One region of the Streptomyces sp. NPDC047061 genome, then DNA from elsewhere that is predicted to be linked to it. Evidence: predicted binding sites of a transcription regulator. Region 1 holds the regulator's gene; each other region holds the start of a gene.
What was found. The regulator HrcA, encoded in region 1, represses chaperone genes, less so after heat shock. The targets are predictions, from matches to a motif close to TTNGCACTCNGNNNNNCNGAGTGCNAA.
Positions count from the first base shown of each region.

Region 2: a site for HrcA is predicted at 4,151-4,177, ahead of groES (co-chaperone GroES). Genes of this name have one in related genera too.
Region 3: a site for HrcA is predicted at 3,228-3,254, ahead of groL (chaperonin GroEL). Genes of this name have one in related genera too.

Region 1 covers NZ_JBEYVI010000035.1:27-6,375, reverse strand. The annotation lists gene ABZ887_RS36970 (16S rRNA (uracil(1498)-N(3))-methyltransferase) at 1-98, opposite strand, end outside; gene ABZ887_RS36965 (nitronate monooxygenase) at 95-1,186, opposite strand; gene dnaJ (molecular chaperone DnaJ) at 1,774-2,910, opposite strand; gene hrcA (heat-inducible transcriptional repressor HrcA) at 2,911-3,927, opposite strand; gene ABZ887_RS36950 (MBL fold metallo-hydrolase) at 4,099-4,821, shown strand; gene ABZ887_RS36945 (DUF3097 domain-containing protein) at 4,856-5,671, shown strand; gene ABZ887_RS36940 (Uma2 family endonuclease) at 5,649-6,227, opposite strand.
Region 2 covers NZ_JBEYVI010000002.1:384,019-390,367, reverse strand. The annotation lists gene ABZ887_RS05310 (MOSC domain-containing protein) at 1-62, shown strand, start outside; gene ABZ887_RS05305 (SDR family oxidoreductase) at 160-933, shown strand; gene ABZ887_RS05300 (ester cyclase) at 1,086-1,793, shown strand; gene groL (chaperonin GroEL) at 1,951-3,576, opposite strand; gene groES (co-chaperone GroES) at 3,696-4,004, opposite strand; gene ABZ887_RS05285 (pirin family protein) at 4,217-4,984, opposite strand; gene ABZ887_RS05280 (polysaccharide deacetylase family protein) at 5,117-5,905, opposite strand; gene ABZ887_RS05275 (polysaccharide deacetylase family protein) at 5,947-6,349, opposite strand, start outside.
Region 3 covers NZ_JBEYVI010000024.1:45,853-52,201, forward strand. The annotation lists gene ABZ887_RS29685 (glucosyl-3-phosphoglycerate synthase) at 1-452, opposite strand, end outside; SAM riboswitch class I at 610-771, shown strand; gene thrC (threonine synthase) at 790-2,073, shown strand; gene ABZ887_RS29695 (MoaD/ThiS family protein) at 2,118-2,393, shown strand; gene ABZ887_RS29700 (cold-shock protein) at 2,862-3,068, shown strand; gene groL (chaperonin GroEL) at 3,417-5,039, shown strand; gene ABZ887_RS29710 (NADH:flavin oxidoreductase) at 5,287-6,349, shown strand, end outside.

The DNA of each region.
Region 1 (6,349 bases):
GAGACGGCGTGCCGCCCCTCGGCCCCGTCCAGCACGACCTCGCCACCGGAGCCCCCGGGCACCACGAGCGGATCGACCACGAACACCGGAGCAGTCACCGTCCGCCCCCCTCGCCCTCGGTCCCCTCGGTCGACAACGCTGTCGACGCGGCGGCGAGTTCCTCCGCGAGGGTCTCCACCAGGTGCCCGGCGGACAGCTCGCGGGCCATCCGGTGCCCCTGCCCGGCCCACAGGGCCATGCCCTGCGCGTCGCCTGCCTTGGCGGCGGCCTTGCGCAGCGGGGAGGTGAGGTGGTGGACCTCCGGGTAGGCGGCGGGCGCGTACGGGCCGTGCTCGCGCATGAACCGGTTGACCAGGCCGCGGGCGGGCCGCCCGGAGAACGCCCGGGTCAGCGCGGTCCGCGTGAACAGCGGGTCGGTGAGCGCCTGCTTGTGCACGTCGGCGGCGCCGGACTCCGGGGTGGCCAGGAAGGCCGTACCCAGCTGGGCCGCGCTCGCCCCGGCCGCCAGTACGGCCGCGATCTGGCTGCCGCGCATGATGCCGCCCGCGGCGACGACCGGGATCCCCACGGTCTCCCGCACCTGGGCGACCAGCGACAGCAGCCCGATCCCGGACCCGTCGTTCTCCGCCACGTCCCGGTGGGTGCCCTGATGGCCCCCGGCCTCGACTCCCTGGGCGATCACCGCGTCCGCCCCGGCCCGCTCGACGGCGAGGGCCTCCTCGGCGGTGGTGGCGGTGACCAGCGTGACCGTCCCGGCCCGCCGCAGGGAGTCCAGCACCTCCCGCGTCGGCACACCGAAGTGAAAGGAGACGGCGGCCACCGGGTTGTCCAGCAGCACGGCCAGCTTGGCCTCGTACCCGTCGTCCCGGCCGCTGTCCGGGTCGCCGAGCTCGGTCTCGTACCAGGCGGCCTCACCGGCCAGCTGATGTGCGTAGACCTCCACGGCCCCCGACTCGGCGTACTCCGGCTGCGGCATGAAGAGATTCACGCCGAAGGGGCGACCGGTCAGCCCCCGCAGTTGCTTGATCTCCTGGTACATCCCGTCGGCGGTCTTGTACCCGGCAGCGAGGAACCCCAGCCCGCCCGCCTCGGACACGGCGGCGGCGAGCTGCGGCACGGAGACCCCGCCGGCCATGGGGGCCTGCACGATCGGAATGGGGAAGAGATCGGTCAGTGCGGAGGACATGACGGCATGTTGTCACGTCCTCCGAACAAGTCCGAATCGGGCTGCCCCTTTGGCACATGCCAGAAATTTCCCCGCCCCACAACCACCTTGACCTGCCGACCTCACCCCTTCACCGACCGAGCCGAGAGACGGCCTCACCCCTTCACCGACCGAGTCGCCGGGGCCTCTCCCCTTCGTCGGCCGAGTCGCCGGGGCCTCTCCCCTTGGCCGACCGAGTCGCCGAAGCCTTGCCTCTTCACCGACTGAGTCGAGCCGGCCTCGTCTCTTCGCCGACCGAGTCGCCCCGGCCGCACCTCTCCATCGGCCGAGTCGAGCCGACCGCACCCCTTCATCGGCCGAGTCGAGCCGACCGCACCCCTTCATCGGCCGAGTCGAGCCGACCGCACCCCTTCATCGGCCGAGTCGAGCCGACCGCACCCCTCCATCGACCGAGTCGAGGCGACCGCACCCCTTCGTCGGCCGAGTCGGGTGGCGGCCTCGCCTCTTCATCGGCCGAGTCGGGTGGTGGGTGGGCATGGGTTTCGGGGGTCCAGGGGGCGGAGCCCCCTGGTGGGGTCGAAGGGGCGGAGCCCCTTCACGGTGACCCGTCAACGCCCGTTGAACGCGTCCTTCAGCCGGCTGAACAGCCCTTGCTGACCGGGCTGGAACTGCCCCGTCGGCCGCTCCTCCCCGCGCAGCTTCGCCAGCTCGCGCAGCAACCGCTCCTGCTCAGGGTCGAGCTTGGTCGGAGTCGTCACCTCGACGTGGACGATCAGATCACCCCGGCCGCCACCGCGCAGATGCGTGACCCCACGCCCGTGCAGCGGAATCGACTGCCCGGACTGCGTGCCCGGCCGGATGTCGACCTCCTCAAGACCGTCCAGCGTCTCCAGCGGCACCTTCGTACCGAGCGACGCCGCCGTCATCGGAATCGTCACCGTGCAGTGCAGATCGTCCCCGCGCCGCTGGAACGTCGAGTGCGGCAGCTCGTGGATCTCGACGTACAGGTCACCGGCCGGACCGCCACCCGGCCCGACCTCACCCTCACCGGCGAGCTGGATCCGCGTGCCGTTGTCGACACCGGCCGGGATCTTCACGGTCAGCGTCCGCCGCGACCGCACCCGCCCGTCACCCGCGCACTCGGGGCACGGCGTCGGAACCACCGTCCCGAACCCCTGGCACTGCGGGCAGGGCCGCGAGGTCATGACCTGGCCCAGGAAGGACCGCGTCACCTGCGAGACCTCACCACGGCCCCGGCACATGTCACACGTCTGGGCGGAGGTGCCCGGCGCCGCGCCCTCACCGTTGCAGGTGTTGCAGACGATCGCCGTGTCGACCTGGATGTCCTTGGTCGTGCCGAAGGCCGCCTCGTCGAGCTCGACCTCGATCCGGATCATCGCGTCCTGGCCGCGCCGCGTACGCGACCTCGGCCCGCGCTGGGACGCCGTACCGAAGAAGGCGTCCATGATGTCGGAGAAGTTCCCGAAGCCACCGGCCCCGAAGCCCCCGGCGCCCGCGCCCCCGCTCTGCGAGAGCGGATCGCCGCCGAGGTCGTAGACCTGCTTCTTCTGCGGGTCCGACAGCACCTCGTAAGCGGCGTTGATCTCCTTGAACCGCTCCTGGGTCTTCGGATCCGGGTTGACGTCCGGGTGCAGCTCGCGCGCGAGCCGACGGAAGGCCTTCTTGATCTCTTCCTGCGACGCGTCGCGGCGCACGCCGAGAACGGCGTAGTAGTCCGTGGCCACTTACGACTCCGCCAGGATCTGTCCGACGTACCGTGCCACCGCTCGTACCGCTCCCATCGTTCCCGGGTAATCCATGCGGGTCGGTCCGACCACGCCGAGTTTGGCGACTGCCTCGCCGCCCGAACCGTAGCCGACCGACACCACGGACGTGGAGTTGAGTCCCTCGTAGGCGTTCTCGTGACCGATGCGTACGGTCATGCCCGAATCCCCGGCCTCGCCAAGGAGCTTGAGCAGCACGACGTGCTCCTCCAGTGCCTCCAGGACGGGCCGGATCATGAGGGGAAAGTCATGTCCGAAGCGGGTGAGATTGGCGGTGCCGCCGATCATCAGCCGCTCCTCGTTCTCCTCGACGAGCGTCTCCAGCAGGGTGGAGAGCACCGCCGAGACCGCGCCGCGGTCCTCGACCTCGAAGGCTTCCGGCAGGTCCTCCACCAGCCGGGGCACGTCCGAGAACCGGCGCCCCGCGACCCGGCTGTTCAGCCGCGCCCGCAGATCCGCCAGAGACGTTTCCCCGAAGGGCGCCGGGCAGTCGACCATCCGCTGCTCGACCCGCCCGGTGTCGGTGATCAGCACCAGCATCAGCCGGGCCGGAGCCAGCGAAAGCAGTTCCACGTGCCGCACGGTGGACCGCGTCAGCGACGGGTACTGCACGACCGCGACCTGCCGCGTCAGCTGCGCCAGCAGCCGTACGGTCCGCGCCACGACGTCGTCGAGATCGACGGCGCCGTCGAGGAAGTTCTGGATGGCCCGCCGCTCGGGCGCGCTCATCGGTTTGACGCCGGCCAGCTTGTCGACGAACAGCCGGTAGCCCTTGTCGGTGGGGATCCGCCCCGCGCTGGTGTGCGGCTGGGCGATGTACCCCTCGTCCTCCAGGGCGGCCATGTCGTTGCGCACGGTCGCCGGGGAGACCCCGAGGTTGTGCCGTTCGGTCAGCGCCTTCGAACCCACCGGCTCCTCGGTGCCGACATAGTCCTGGACGATGGCGCGCAATACCTGAAGCCTGCGTTCACTCAGCATCCGGCGCCACACCTCCAGAAAGTCGTCCCGCGGCCTTTCGGGTCCTTCGGGTCTTTCGTCTGGCACTCTGCGAACGCGAGTGCCAGCATCCCCGGCCCAGTGTACGGCCGTGGGGTACTGACTGGGCAAGGTCGGTCAGGACCCATGGCGTTCTACGGCTAGCGTCGCGGCATGACGGTGACTTGGGAAGAGCTGGGCTGGGAGCGGGTGGCCGAAGGCGTCGGCCGGTGCCGGCTGCCGGGCTGGGACTGCACGGCCGGTCTGGTTCTCGGCGCGGGCACGGCTCTGATGGTGGACGCCGGCTCAAGCCTGGCGGAGGGCGCACGGTTGCGCATGGAGGCGCAGGCGCTCGCCCACCGCCGTGTGACCCATCTCGCGCTCACCCATCCGCATTTCGACCACGTCTTCGGCGCGGCCGCCTTCGCGGGCGCGAACCTGTACGCGGCGGTGGGCACCGAGGCCGTCTTCGCGTACGACCACGAGGCGCTCCGCCTGGACGCGGTCCGCAACGGTCTCCCCGCCCCCGAGGCCGAGGAGGCGGCCGACGCCCTCCCCCTCCCCCGTCACCTGGTCTCCGGCGAGTGGACCCTCGACCTCGGCGACGGCCGCCAGGCCCTGCTGGCCAACGTGGGCCCCGGCCACACCGCCCACGATCTCGCCGTCCTGGTCCCCGGCGACCCCGAGGTGGTGTTCTGCGGCGACCTGGTGGAGGAGTCCGGCGATCCCCAGGCCGGCCCCGACGCCGTACCGTCCCGCTGGCCCGCGGCCCTGGACCGCCTCCTGTCGCTCGGCGGCGAACGCGCCCTGTACGTGCCCGGTCACGGAGCGGTGGTGGACGCGGCGTTCGTCCGGGCGCAGCGCGACGCCCTGGCGGCCCGCTTCGGCGTGTCGTGACCACACCGCCCCGGCTTCTCCTATCGTCATCCGAATGCGCCAGTACTCCGCCGACCTGACCCCGCCGTGGAAGAAGCCGAAGCCGGTGCCCGAGGTGGCCGCCGCGCCCGGTCTGGTGGTGGAGGAGCCCGGTACCGGTTTCTGCGGCGCGGTGATCCGCTGCGAGGCGGGCACGGTCACCCTGGAGGACCGCTTCGGCAAACACCGCGTCTTCCCGCTGGAGCCGCGCGGCTTCCTCCTGGAGGGCCGCGTGGTCACCCTCGTACGCCCCACGTCGGCGGCCCCGGTACGCCCCTCCCGTACCGCTTCCGGCTCGGTCGCCGTCCCCGGCGCACGCGCGCGTGTCGCCCGCGCGGGCCGCATCTACGTGGAGGGCCGCCACGACGCGGAGCTGGTCGAGAAGGTCTGGGGCGACGACCTGCGCGTCGAGGGCGTGGTGGTGGAGTACCTGGAGGGCGTCGACGACCTCCCCGCCATCGTGGCCGAATTCGCCCCCGGCCCCGACGCCCGTCTCGGCGTCCTCGTCGACCACCTGCTCCCCGGCACCAAGGAGTGGCGCATCGCCCGGTCGGTCACCAGCGACCACGCCCTGGTCGTCGGCCACCCGTACATCGACATCTGGGAGGCCGTGAAACCGTCCTCCCTGGGCATCGCCGCCTGGCCCCGGGTCCCGCACGGCCAGGACTGGAAGACGGGCGTCTGCCGGGCGCTGGGCTGGCCCACCGACAACACGGGCGCCGTCTGGCAGGCGATCCTCGCGCGCGTGAGCTCCTACAAGGACCTGGAACCGGAGCTGCTGGGACGGGTGGAGGAACTGATCGACTTCGTCACGGGTAGCGGTGGGGCCTGACGTCGGGGAAGGTTCCGAACTCGCTGGTGTTCAGCTCGACGCCCAGAACATCCAGCATCAGCGGCTGGCCGAACTTCTCGATGTACTGCGCCCGGTAATTGGCGTCCTCGCCCTTCCCCTCGGGCTTCGTCAACAGAACGCACCGCGCCATGATCGGATCGATGATGAGATAGGCGGGCACGTTGCCTGCGGCATAGATCGAACGCTTGACGGCATAGTCGCGGTGAACGCTGTTCTTGGAAACGACCTCGACGACCATCGTGATCAATTGGCACGGCAGCAGACGCCCCGAATCGGGCAGGACGTCGCGTGCCACGATCACGAGATCCGGAACCGGCTCGCTTGCTTCGTCGACGACGTCTACGTCCTGGGTCTGGAGCGGATACCAGCGATCCAACGGGATCTGCCGCTCCGTGTGCAGCACGATCAGGTTGTGCACCAGATCGGGGCTGGCCATCATCACGATTTCCCCCCGCAGAAGCTCCGCTTTGAGTCCGACGGGCGGCTCAAAACGCTCGAAGAACTCTGCGACTCCACGTTCGTCCACAGCGGTCATCTCCGTGGCCTCGACATTCGCCGCACACTGTCAGCGGCAGCCTACGAACCAGGTTAGCCTCGATCGTTCATGAGTCCCCGGCAGCTTGCTGACGGGGACGTTGAGTCTGTGTGGTGGGATCT
Region 2 (6,349 bases), on a different contig from region 1:
CCGCGCTGCACCCGGAGGCGCTGGCGCAGGCGCGGAAGTACGTGGCGGCGCAGGGCGGCTGAACGGCCGTCACGCGCAGGCCGTTCACCGGTGCTTCACCCTTCGGGAGAGCCGGTGCGCACAGCGGACGCCGTCAGTCCGGGTAACTACCCTTGGGCCATGACAACGGCTCTGATTACGGGATCGACCGCGGGGATCGGTGCCGCGTTCGCGCGGCGGCTGGCGGCCGACGGGCACAACCTCGTCCTGGTGGCCCGGGACACCAAGCGGCTGCGCGAGCAGGCGACCGAGCTGCACGACCGGCACGGCATCGAGGCGGAGGTGCTCACCGCCGACCTCGCCGAGGACGCCGGCATCGAGGCGGTCGCCGCCCGGCTCGCCGACCGCAGGAACCCGGTCGACCTGCTGGTCAACAACGCCGGCTTCGGCAACAAGGGCCACTATCTGGACGTCTCGATGGCCGACGAGCTGCGCATGCTCAAGGTGCACTGCGAGGCGGTGCTGCGGCTGACCTCGGCGGCGGCCGAGGCGATGCGCGAGCGCGGCCGCGGCGGAGTGGTCAACGTGGCGTCGGTGGCGGCGTTCGTACCGCGCGGGACGTACGGCGCCTCCAAGGCGTGGGTCGTGCAGTTCACCCAGGGCGCGGCGCGTGATCTCGCGGGCAGCGGGGTCCGGCTGATGGCGCTGGCGCCGGGGTTCGTCCGTACGGAGTTCCATCAGCGGGCCGGGATGGGCACGGACAACATCCCGGGCTGGATGTGGCTGGACGCCGACAAGCTGGTCGCGGCGGCGCTGGCCGACCTCGCGCGTGGCAGGACGCTGTCGATCCCGGATCCCCGCTACAAGGTGCTGACCGGTCTGGCGAAGATGGCGCCGCGCGGGCTGGTGGGCGGCATCAGCTCGAAGACGGGCCGCAAGTACGGGCCGCAGTAGCCGCCACAGCCGAAGCCGAAAGCAGCCGCGGTGGTCGCGGTAGCCGCAGTAGCCGCGGCACTGGCCCGGGCGGCACCGCGCGCGGCGCGGACCGGGCCGGTGAGACGATGGTGGCGTTCGGTCGCACCCGCAGGGGGGCCGGAGGCGGTTTCATGACGTTCGTGCAGCTCATCGAGTGCAGGACCAGGCGGTTCGACGAGATGGACCGGCTGATGGACAGGTGGGTCGAGCAGACCAAGGGGAAGCGGACGGCGACGCACACGCTGGTCGGCCAGGACCGCAGCGACGCGCAGCACGTCGTGGAGATCGTGGAGTTCCCGTCGTACGAGGAGGCGATGCGGAACTCGCGTCTCCCGGAGACCGACAAGGTGTTCCACGAGCTGCTGGCGCTCTGCGAGGGGACGCCGACGTTCACCGATCTGGACGTGGTGCGTGACGAGGGGCTGTACGCCGGCACCGCCCGGCGGTTCTTCGACACGATCGCGGCGGCCGGCCCGCTGGCACCGCTGGACGGTCTGCTCGCCGAGGACTACCACGACCACGATCCGGTCGAGGGCCAGGACACCATCGGCATGGACGCGATGCGGCGCAAGCTGGGGATGTGGCGGCGGGCCTTCGACTTCTCGTTCCTGGTCCAGGACCAGATCGCCCAGGGCGACCGGGTGTGCACCAGGTGGCTCTGGACGGGGGTGCAGAAGGCGGAGTTCATGGGGGTGCCGAACACCGGGCGGCAGGTCACCATGGCCGGGACGACGATCCACCGCTTCGACGCCGGCGGGAAGATGGCCGAGGGCTGGCTGCAGTACGACCGGATGGGGCTGCTGGCACAGCTGGGAGCGCTGGACGCGCTGGAGAACTAGGCCGACCATCGAAGTACCCGCGAGGGGCGAAGCCCCCGTTCCCGGCGGACGACCGGGAACGGGGGCTTCCTCAGAGACTGCTTCCCGAGAGACTGCTTCCCGAGAGACTGCTGCCCAGAGGCTGGCGCCTCGGAGACCGTTGCCTCAGTGGGTTGCCTCAGTGCGAGTGGCCGTGGGAGTGGCCCGCGGCGCCGGCCTCTTCCTCTTCCTTCTTCTCGACGACCAGGGTCTCGGTCGTCAGGAGCAGGGAGGCGATGGAGGCGGCGTTCTCCAGGGCGGAGCGGGTGACCTTGACCGGGTCGATGACGCCGGCCTTGACCAGGTCGCCGTACTCGCCGGTGGCGGCGTTGTAGCCGTTGCCCTTCTCCAGGTCGGCGACCTTGGAGACGATGACGTAGCCCTCGAGGCCCGCGTTCTCGGCGATCCAGCGCAGCGGCTCGACGGCGGCCTTGCGGACCACGGAGACGCCGGTGGCCTCGTCGCCGGTCTTGTCGAGGTTGCCCTCCAGGACCTTCACGGCGTGGACGAGCGCGGAGCCACCACCGGAGACGATGCCCTCCTCGACCGCGGCGCGGGTCGCGGAGATGGCGTCCTCCAGACGGTGCTTCTTCTCCTTCAGCTCCACCTCGGTGGCGGCGCCGACCTTGATCACGCACACGCCGCCGGCCAGCTTCGCGAGGCGCTCCTGGAGCTTCTCGCGGTCCCAGTCGGAGTCGGTGTTCTCGATCTCGGCCTTGATCTGGGCGACGCGGCCCGTGACGGCGGCGGAGTCGCCGGCGCCGTCGACGACCGTGGTGTCGTCCTTGGTGACGGTGACGCGGCGGGCGGAGCCGAGCACGTCCAGGCCGACCTGGTCGAGCTTGAGGCCGACCTCCTCGGAGATGACCGTGCCGCCGGTGAGGACCGCGAGGTCCTCCAGCATCGCCTTGCGGCGGTCACCGAAGCCGGGGGCCTTGACCGCGACCGCGTTGAAGGTGCCGCGGATCTTGTTGACGACGAGGGTGGAGAGCGCCTCGCCCTCGACGTCCTCGGCGATGATCAGCAGCGGCCGGGAGGCACCCGCCTGGATGACCTTCTCCAGCAGCGGCAGCAGGTCGGCGATGGAGGAGACCTTGCCCTGGTTGATGAGGATGTAGGGGTCCTCCAGGACGGCCTCCATGCGCTCCTGGTCCGTCACGAAGTACGGCGACAGGTAGCCCTTGTCGAAGGCCATGCCCTCGGTGAAGTCCAGCTCCAGACCGAAGGTGTTGGACTCCTCGACGGTGATGACACCGTCCTTGCCGACCTTGTCCATCGCCTCGGCGATGAGCTCGCCGACCTGCGTGTCCTGGGCGGACAGCGCGGCGACGGCGGCGATGTCGGCCTTGTCGTCGATCGGGCGGGCGGAGGAGAGCAGCTCGTCGGAGACGGCGGCGACGGCGGCGTCGATGCCCTTCTTCAGGGCGGCCGGGGAGGCACCCGCGGCGACGTTCTTCAGGCCCTCGCGGACGAGCGCCTGGGCCAGCACGGTGGCGGTGGTCGTACCGTCACCCGCGATGTCGTTGGTCTTGGTCGCCACCTCCTTCACCAGCTGGGCGCCGAGGTTCTCGTACGGGTCGTCGAGCTCGACCTCGCGGGCGATCGTGACACCGTCGTTGGTGATGGTGGGGGCGCCGAACTTCTTGTCGATGACGACGTTGCGGCCCTTGGGGCCGATCGTCACCTTCACCGTGTCGGCAAGCTTGTTGACGCCGCGCTCGAGGGCGCGACGGGCGTCCTCGTCGAACTTCAGGATCTTCGCCATGGGAGCGGTTCAGCCCTCTCGGAAAGCGTGGGTGAAACGAACGGCGCCCCCGACGCCCGGCTTCACAAGGTCGCGGGGGCCAGGGGCGCAGCTCAAAGCAGAATGTGCTTTTGGGTGAATTACTTCTCGATGATCGCGAGCACGTCGCGAGCCGAGAGGACGAGGTACTCGTCGCCGTTGTACTTCACCTCGGTGCCGCCGTACTTGCTGTACAGAACGACGTCGCCGACCTTGACGTCGAGCGGCAGGCGCTCGCCGTTCTCGAAACGGCCCGGGCCCACCGCGAGGACGGCGCCCTCCTGGGGCTTCTCCTTCGCGGTGTCCGGGATGACCAGGCCAGAGGCGGTGGTCTGCTCGGCGTCGAGCGGCTGGACCACGATGCGGTCCTCAAGCGGCTTGATGGCAACCTTGGAGCTGGTGGTCGTCACGATCCGACCTCCCCCTTCGGAGATCTCACGGGGTTAACTGTCTGAGGTGGCGACCAGGTGGATCCGTCGTCGCGGGTGCCGGACCTGCCCGTCGCGTTGTTGGCACTCTCATCTGCCGAGTGCCAGAGCCGAGACTATGACCGCGATTAGCACTCGGTCAAGCGGAGTGCCAGTTGCGGGCCGCGCGCCGCCGGAATCGGCCCCCTCGGGGGTCACAGATCGACGGCGGCATGCATCTCCCACACCAGGATCTCGGCGGGCTCCGAGGCCGTCACCCGGTGGCCGCCGGTGGCCGTGAAGCGCGCGGCGTCACCCTCGCCGAGCGCCCCGACGCCCTCCAGGTCCACCGCGCCGCGGGCGACGAACAGATGCAGGTACGGCGCCTCGGGCAGGGTCACCTGCCCGCCGGGGCGCAGCCGTGCCGCGTACAGCGCGGCGTGCCGGTTCCGGATCCGGATGGCGCTCGCGTCCTTGTGCCGGTCCATGCCGGACGCCACCCTGACCAGCCCGCCGGACAGCAGCTCGGCGTCGATCTCCAGCTGTTCGTAGCCAGGCGTGACGCCGGCCTCGTCGGGCACGACCCACATCTGGACGAAGTGCACGGGGTCGGCGGGGAGCCCGCCGGCGGCCCGGTAGGTGTCGTTCTTCTCCGAGTGCAGGATGCCGGTGCCGGCGCTCATCCGCTGGGCCAGGCCCGGGTAGATCACGCCGGAGTGGCCGCCGGAGTCCTGGTGGACCAGTGAGCCCTGGAGCACCCAGGTGACGATCTCCATGTCCCGGTGCGGGTGGGTGTCGAAGCCCGTGCCCGGCTGCACCAGGTCCTCGTTGTGGACCAGCAGCACCCCGTGGTGCGTGTTGGCCGGGTCCGGCCGGTGGGTGCCGAGGGAGAACGAGTGCTTCGAGTCGAGCCAGGACAGCCGGCTCGCGAGCCGCGCCTCACCGCGCCGCACCTCCACGCCGGGTGTCAGTAGTGCGCTCATGTTGTGCCCCCTGCTCCGAGCGAGGATCCATTGACATGAATATTCAAGTTAAAACGGATCCATCACGCCGGTAGGAGACAGCGGAGAGCACCAGCATCGACTTGACCACTAAAGTCAAAAGGTCATATTGGGCTAGAGGTAGTCCTCGAGCCGGCCCACCGTCAGCCCGCTCGCCTGCACCCGGCGCAGCAGCCGGGCGGTGCGCTCCCTGAGGGGCGGGCCGAGGGCCTCGTCGGGGCCCACCAGGATGATGTCGCCGGGGCGGAGCTGCTTGTCCCCGCCCCGGTAGGTGATGCCGTCGGGGGTCATCGCCGCCCGCCACAGGACCACCGCCGCGACACCGCAGTCGGCGGCGGCGCGGAGGGTGGTGCGGTCGTAGGTGCCGTAGGGCGGGCGGAAGAGGCGGGGGCGGATGCCGAAGCGGGACTTCAGCTTCTCCTGCTGGCCGCAGATCTCGGCGCGCTGGCCGGCGTACGGCAGACCGGGCATGGCCGGGTGGTCGAGGGTGTGGTTCTGGACGCTCGCGCCGACCGACTGGAGGCGGGCGAAGTGGCCGTAGCCGGGGCCGACCACGCTGTCCGTGAGGAACATGCTCACCGGCAGCCGCAGTTCGCGGACCATGTCGACGAAGCGGGGGTCCTTCTCGGCGCCGTCGTCGTAGGTGAGGAAGACGACCCGGTCGGACGTGGGGACGTGGTCGACGACCGGGGGGAGGGCGGCACGGAAGGACAGCGGGTGCAGCGGCGGGCGGGGGGCCGGGGAGAGGGGGGCGGTCAGGCCCCACCTGCGGTACGCCGGCTCGCCGGCCGGGCCCTGCGGGTGCACCCGGCCGGCCGCCTTCCTGCCGAGCCGTTCGATGGGGTCGACGGACGGGGCGCAGGCCGACAGGAGGAGGGAGACGGCCAGGAGGGGGACGACCAGGAGGGCGGCGGCCGGCGGCGCGGCCGTCGCCCTCGGTCGGCTCACAGGTAGTCCTCCAGGCGCGCCACCGCGTAGCCGTCGCGGGTGACCTTGTTCAGGAAGCGGCGCATGTCGTCGACCATGGTGCCGTCCCAGTCGTTCCGGCCCCGGAAGTGCGTGAGGACGATGTCACCGGGGTGCAGTGCGCGGTCCCACTCCCGGTACTCCCAGTGGTCGACGAACACCTCCTCGTCCCAGATCGGCGCGTACTTGATGCCGCAGGTCTTGGCGGCGCGCAGGGTGTCGCCGTTGTAGTTGCCGTAGGGCGGGCGGAAGACCGTCGGCGCCTTGCCGAACTCCCTCTTCATGATCTCCTGCATGCCGCAGATCTCGTGCTTCTGCTCCTCGTAGGTGAGGCCCGGCAGGTAGGGGTGGGTGAGGGTGTGGTTGTTGAGGGTGTGGCCC
Region 3 (6,349 bases), on a different contig from region 1:
ACGTCCGGGTCGGTGAGGAGCGGGCCGACGATGCCGGTGACGAAGTCGGAGGAGAAGTCCCGCAGGTCGGCGTCGATGAAGCAGACGACGTCCCCGGTGGTGACCAGGAGGGAGCGCCAGAGGACCTCGCCCTTGCCGGGGACGGCGGGGATGCGGGGCAGGATCGCGTCGCGGTGCACGACACGGGCGCCGGCCGCCGCGGCGACGGCCGCCGTGCGGTCGGTGGAACCGGAGTCGACGACCACGATCTCGTCGACGAGCGGCACCTGCTGCATGAGGTCGTGGCGGATGATCGCGACGATGTCGCCGACGGTCTCCTCCTCGTTGAGCGCGGGCAGCACGACGCTGACCGTCTGCCCGGAGGACCGTTTTGCGGCCATGATCCGGTGCAGCGGACGATCGGTTACGGACCAGGAGCGGGTGGCCAGCCAGCGCTCGACTTCTTCCAGCACGGTCAGCGGCTCCTCACTGTCACGGCCACACGGCGACGTGTGATCCATCTCGCGGTTCGGACGACTCACTCAACTGTCCTGGCCTTCGGTTACAGTCTTGAACAACGCCGATGACCATCGCATGTCCTGGGGTCACCCGGCGTTGACAACCACATACCGCTCATCCAGAGGGGCAGAGGGAAACGGCCCGTTGAAGCCCCGGCAACCCTCCAGTCGGTTCTCGTAGATCGCCGATCAGTGTCGATCGCTCGCGAGGCTCCCGGCTAGGGAAGGTGCCAAATCCGTCTCACGGCGAAATGCGTCGTGAGGAAGATGAGGAGAAAGGGCCTCGCCTCACATGGCTGTGCAGACTGTTGCAAGCACCACGGAATCCACCGTAGACCTCGGCCCCGCCGCCGCCCTGAGCTGCCGCGAGTGCGGTCACCGGGTGCCACTCGGCCCGGTGTTCGCCTGCGAGGAGTGTTTCGGCCCGCTGGAGATCGCGTACGACTTCTCGGCCTACGACACCGAGGAGCTCCGGAAGAAGATCGAAGCGGGTCCCGCGAACATCTGGCGCTACGCGCCGCTGCTGCCCGTCCCCGCGGACGTGGCGACCAAGCCGAACATCAACCCCGGCTGGACCAAGCTCGTCAAGGCCGACAACCTGGCGAAGGAGCTGGGGGTCACCGGCGGGCTGTACGTGAAGGACGACTCCGGCAACCCGACGCACTCCTTCAAGGACCGCGTCGTCGCCCAGGCCGTCGAGGCCGCCCGTGCCTTCGGCTACACCACCCTCTCCTGCTCCTCCACCGGCAACCTGGCCGGCGCGGTCGGTGCCGCCGCCGCCCGGGCCGGCTTCCGCTCCTGCGTGTTCATCCCGCACGACCTGGAGCAGGGCAAGGTCGTCATGGCCGCGATCTACGGCGGCGAGCTCGTCGGCATCGAGGGCAACTACGACGACGTGAACCGTTTCTGCTCCGAGCTGATCGGCGATCCGGCCGGCGAGGGCTGGGGCTTCGTCAACGTCAACCTGCGGCCGTACTACGCGGAGGGCTCCAAGACCCTGGCGTACGAGATCTGCGAGCAGCTCGGCTGGCAGATCCCGGACCAGCTGGTCATCCCGATCGCCTCCGGCTCGCAGCTCACGAAGATCGACAAGGGTCTGCAGGAGCTGATCAAGCTCGGGCTGGTCGAGGACAAGCCGTACAAGATCTTCGGTGCCCAGGCCGAGGGGTGCTCGCCGGTGTCGGTGGCCTACAAGGAGGGCCACGACGTGGTCCGCCCGCAGAAGCCGAACACCATCGCCAAGTCCCTCGCCATCGGCAACCCGGCCGACGGCCCGTACGTCCTCGACATCGCGCGCCGCACCGGCGGTGCCGTGGAGGACGTGAACGACGAGCAGGTCGTCGACGCGATCAAGCTGCTCGCGCGGACCGAGGGAATCTTCGCGGAAACCGCCGGCGGAGTGACGGTTGGAGTCACCAAGAAGCTCATTGAGAATGGGTTGATTGATCCGGCGAAGTCGGTCGTTGTACTCAACACCGGTGATGGACTGAAGACGCTGGACGCGGTCGCGGGCACCGGGCTCACGGCGACCATTCGCCCGAATCTGGAGTCTTTCCATGAGGCCGGGCTCGCCTGAGTCCCCCGAGAAATAGGGCGTTGCCCAGACCGGAGGTAAAAAACGTGAGCGTCACCGTTCGCATCCCCACCATCCTGCGCGCCTACACCGGCGGTCAGGCCGAAGTCGCCGCCGAAGGCGCCACCCTCGGCGAGGTCATCTCCGACCTGGAGAAGAACCACGCCGGCATCTCCGCGCGCGTTCTCGACGACCAGGGCAAGCTGCGCCGGTTCGTCAATGTCTACGTCAACGACGACGACGTGCGGTTCGAGCAGGGCCTGGAGACCGCCACCCCGGACGGGGCGGGTGTCTCCATCATCCCGGCCGTCGCCGGTGGCTGACCTGCCGGTCTGCTTGACAGGCTGATCGAATGACCGAACATTACCTTCGGTAACGCCGATCACCGACTGTTCATCTGATTGCCCCCTCCGTGAGAGAAGCGGAGGGGGCAATTCTGTGTGGTTGAGCGCGGTACAGTTGGGGAACGCGGTCCCGATCTCCAGGTCGGGGGCCCCGTATTCGATACCGCGAGCCCGACAAGAAGTAGCCAAAGTGTGCGGGTTATATGCGGCTTTTGCGGCTTTTATGGGGCCCGACTTGCCCTGAATTCGGCCGAATTCTTGCTACATTCCGGACCCCTTCCGTCCAGAATTCTCGTCCGATTGACCTGTTGCAGACGGCAGTTGGACAGATACATTCAGCCGCGGTCGACGCGTTCCGGCGCACGCCCCCAACCAATGGGGGGTGAGGTCTGACCCGGATCCGCGAAGTGTGGATCTGTGCAAGGGCCAGTAATAGGGGAGTTAGGCATGGCTCAGGGCACCGTCAAGTGGTTCAACGCGGAGAAGGGGTACGGCTTCATCGCGGTCGACGGTGGTGCGGATGTTTTCGTCCACTACAGCGCGATTCAGATGGACGGCTACCGCACCCTGGAAGAGGGTCAGCGGGTCGATTTCGAGATCTCGCAGGGCCAGAAGGGGCCGCAGGCGGACATGGTCCGGCTGGCGACCAGCTGAAGCACGCGCCGACTGACTGCAGCGACGTTCTTCCGTTCTTCTGCTGAAGGGCTCGCACCCGCCGGGTGCGAGCCCTTCAGCGTGCCCGGGGTCCGGCCCCGGCGGGCCCGGAGGCCCGGCTCCGGCGCGCCCGGGGGGCCTGCCGGAGTGCGAGAGGCGCTTGCACTCGACCATGCCGAGTGCTAATCATTGGCGTTAGCACTCTGAAGGTGAGAGTGACAACGAAGGACCGGGTCGGTGAGGCCCGCAGGCCGGGTGGGGCAAGAAACCCACGGGTCGGCGAGCCGTCCGTCGCGGGCGCGGGCGCGGTCCGAAGACTCACCCCCAGTCCTGGAGGGACCACTTCACATGGCCAAGATCATCGCGTTCGACGAGGAGGCGCGGCGCGGCCTTGAGCGCGGTATGAACCAGCTCGCCGACGCCGTCAAGGTCACCCTCGGCCCCAAGGGCCGCAACGTCGTCCTTGAGAAGAAGTGGGGCGCCCCCACGATCACCAACGATGGTGTGTCCATCGCCAAGGAGATCGAGCTGGAGGACCCGTACGAGAAGATCGGCGCCGAGCTGGTCAAGGAAGTCGCCAAGAAGACGGACGACGTCGCCGGCGACGGTACGACCACCGCGACCGTGCTCGCCCAGGCCCTGGTCAAGGAAGGCCTGCGCAACGTCGCTGCCGGTGCCAACCCGATGGCCCTGAAGCGCGGTATCGAGAAGGCCGTCGAGGCCGTCTCCGGTGCCCTCCTTGAGCAGGCGAAGGACGTCGAGACCAAGGAGCAGATCGCCTCCACGGCCTCCATCTCCGCCGCCGACACCCAGATCGGCGAGCTCATCGCCGAGGCCATGGACAAGGTCGGCAAGGAAGGCGTCATCACCGTCGAGGAGTCCCAGACCTTCGGTCTGGAGCTGGAGCTCACCGAGGGTATGCGCTTCGACAAGGGCTACATCTCGGCGTACTTCGCCACCGACATGGAGCGTATGGAGGCGTCCCTCGACGACCCGTACATCCTGATCGCCAACTCGAAGATCGGCTCCGTCAAGGACCTGCTCCCGCTCCTGGAGAAGGTCATGCAGTCGGGCAAGCCGCTGCTGATCATCGCCGAGGACGTCGAGGGCGAGGCCCTGTCGACCCTGGTCGTCAACAAGATCCGCGGCACCTTCAAGTCCGTCGCGGTCAAGGCCCCGGGCTTCGGCGACCGCCGCAAGGCGATGCTGAACGACATCGCCATCCTCACCGGCGGCGAGGTCATCTCCGAGGAGGTCGGTCTCAAGCTGGAGAACACGACCCTCGACCTGCTGGGCAAGGCCCGCAAGGTGGTCATCACCAAGGACGAGACCACCATCGTCGACGGCGCCGGCTCGTCCGACCAGGTCGCCGGCCGGGTCAACCAGATCCGCGCCGAGATCGAGCAGTCCGACTCGGACTACGACCGCGAGAAGCTCCAGGAGCGCCTGGCCAAGCTCGCCGGTGGCGTCGCCGTCATCAAGGCCGGTGCCGCGACCGAGGTCGAGCTCAAGGAGCGCAAGCACCGCATCGAGGACGCCGTGCGCAACGCCAAGGCGGCCGTCGAGGAGGGCATCGTCGCCGGTGGTGGCGTGGCCCTGCTGCAGGCCTCCCAGGTGTTCGAGAAGCTGGAGCTGGAGGGTGACGAGGCGACCGGCGCACAGGCCGTGAAGCTCGCGCTCGAGGCCCCGCTGAAGCAGATCGCCGTCAACGCCGGCCTCGAAGGCGGCGTCGTGGTGGAGAAGGTCCGCAACCTCACCCCGGGTCACGGCCTCAACGCCGCGACCGGCGAGTACGTCGACCTGATCGCCGAGGGCATCATCGACCCGGCGAAGGTGACGCGCTCTGCCCTGCAGAACGCCGCCTCCATCGCCGCGCTGTTCCTCACCACCGAGGCCGTCATCGCCGACAAGCCGGAGAAGGCCGCCGCGGCCGCTCCGGGCGGCATGCCGGGCGGTGACATGGACTTCTGATCCTCCCGGATCAGCCCGTCCTTTCCGAGGGCGGCACCTCTTGCCAGTGGGCGAGGGGTGCCGCCCTCGGGCGTTTCCGGTGCCCGTCTCCGGCGCCCGTGTCCGGGGTCACACCGCACTCGCGCGGGACCGGGAATGCGTACGGCCGGGCAGGTCGTTGTGCACAGACGTGCACTTGATGCGCGTGCACATACCGTGCGGTATACGAACCGTCCGGTATACGACCTACCCACGAGGAGCCCCCCACGTGACCGTCACCACGCCCCCCGCCTCCCGCGCGGCCGAGATCCTCTCCCGTCCCATCGCCCTGAACGGGCTCACGGTCCCCAACCGGATCGTGATGGCGCCGATGACCCGGCAGTTCAGCCCCGGCGGCGTTCCCGGTGAGGACGTGGTCTCGTACTACTCCCGCCGGGCCGCCGCCGGTGTCGGTCTGATCGTCACCGAGGGGACGTACGTCGGCCACGACTCGGCCGGAGGCAGCAGCCGTGTCCCGCGGTTCCACGGCGAGGAGCAGCTGGCGGGCTGGGCGAAGGTGGCCGAGGGGGTGCACGCGGCCGGCGGCACGATCGTCCCGCAGCTCTGGCACATCGGCATGGTCCGCAAGCAGGGCCAGGCGCCGTACGCGGACGCCCCGGCCGTCGGTCCCTCCGGCATCGGCCTGGACGGCGCCGAGGGCGAGGGCAAGGCGATGACCCGGCAGGACCTGGACGACGTCATCGGCGCGTTCGCCGAGGCCGCGGCCGCCGCCGAGCGCATCGGCTTCGACGGCGTCGAGCTGCACGGCGCCCACGGCTACCTGCTCGACCAGTTCCTGTGGGCGGGCACCAACCGCCGGACCGACGCGTACGGCGGCGACCCGGTCGCCCGTACGAAGTTCGCGGCGGAGGTCGTGGCCGCCGTACGCGCGGCGGTCTCCCCGGAGTTCCCGATCATCCTCCGCTACTCGCAGTGGAAGTCCGACAACTACGACGCCCGCCTCGCGGAGACCCCCGAGGAGCTGGAGGCGATCCTCACCCCGCTGGCCGCCGCCGGCGTCGACGTCTTCCACGCCTCCACCCGCCGCTACTGGCTCTCCGAGTTCGAGGGCTCCGACCTGAACCTGGCCGGCTGGACCAAGAAGCTCACCGGCCGGCCCACCATCACCGTCGGTTCGGTCGGTCTCGACGGCGACTTCATCAGGGGCTTCGCCGGCGAGGGCTCCCCGCTCAAGAGCATCGACGACCTCCTCGACAGCCTGGAGCGCGACGAGTACGACATGGTCGCCGTCGGCCGCGCCCTGCTCCAGGACCCCGAATGGGCGGCGAAGG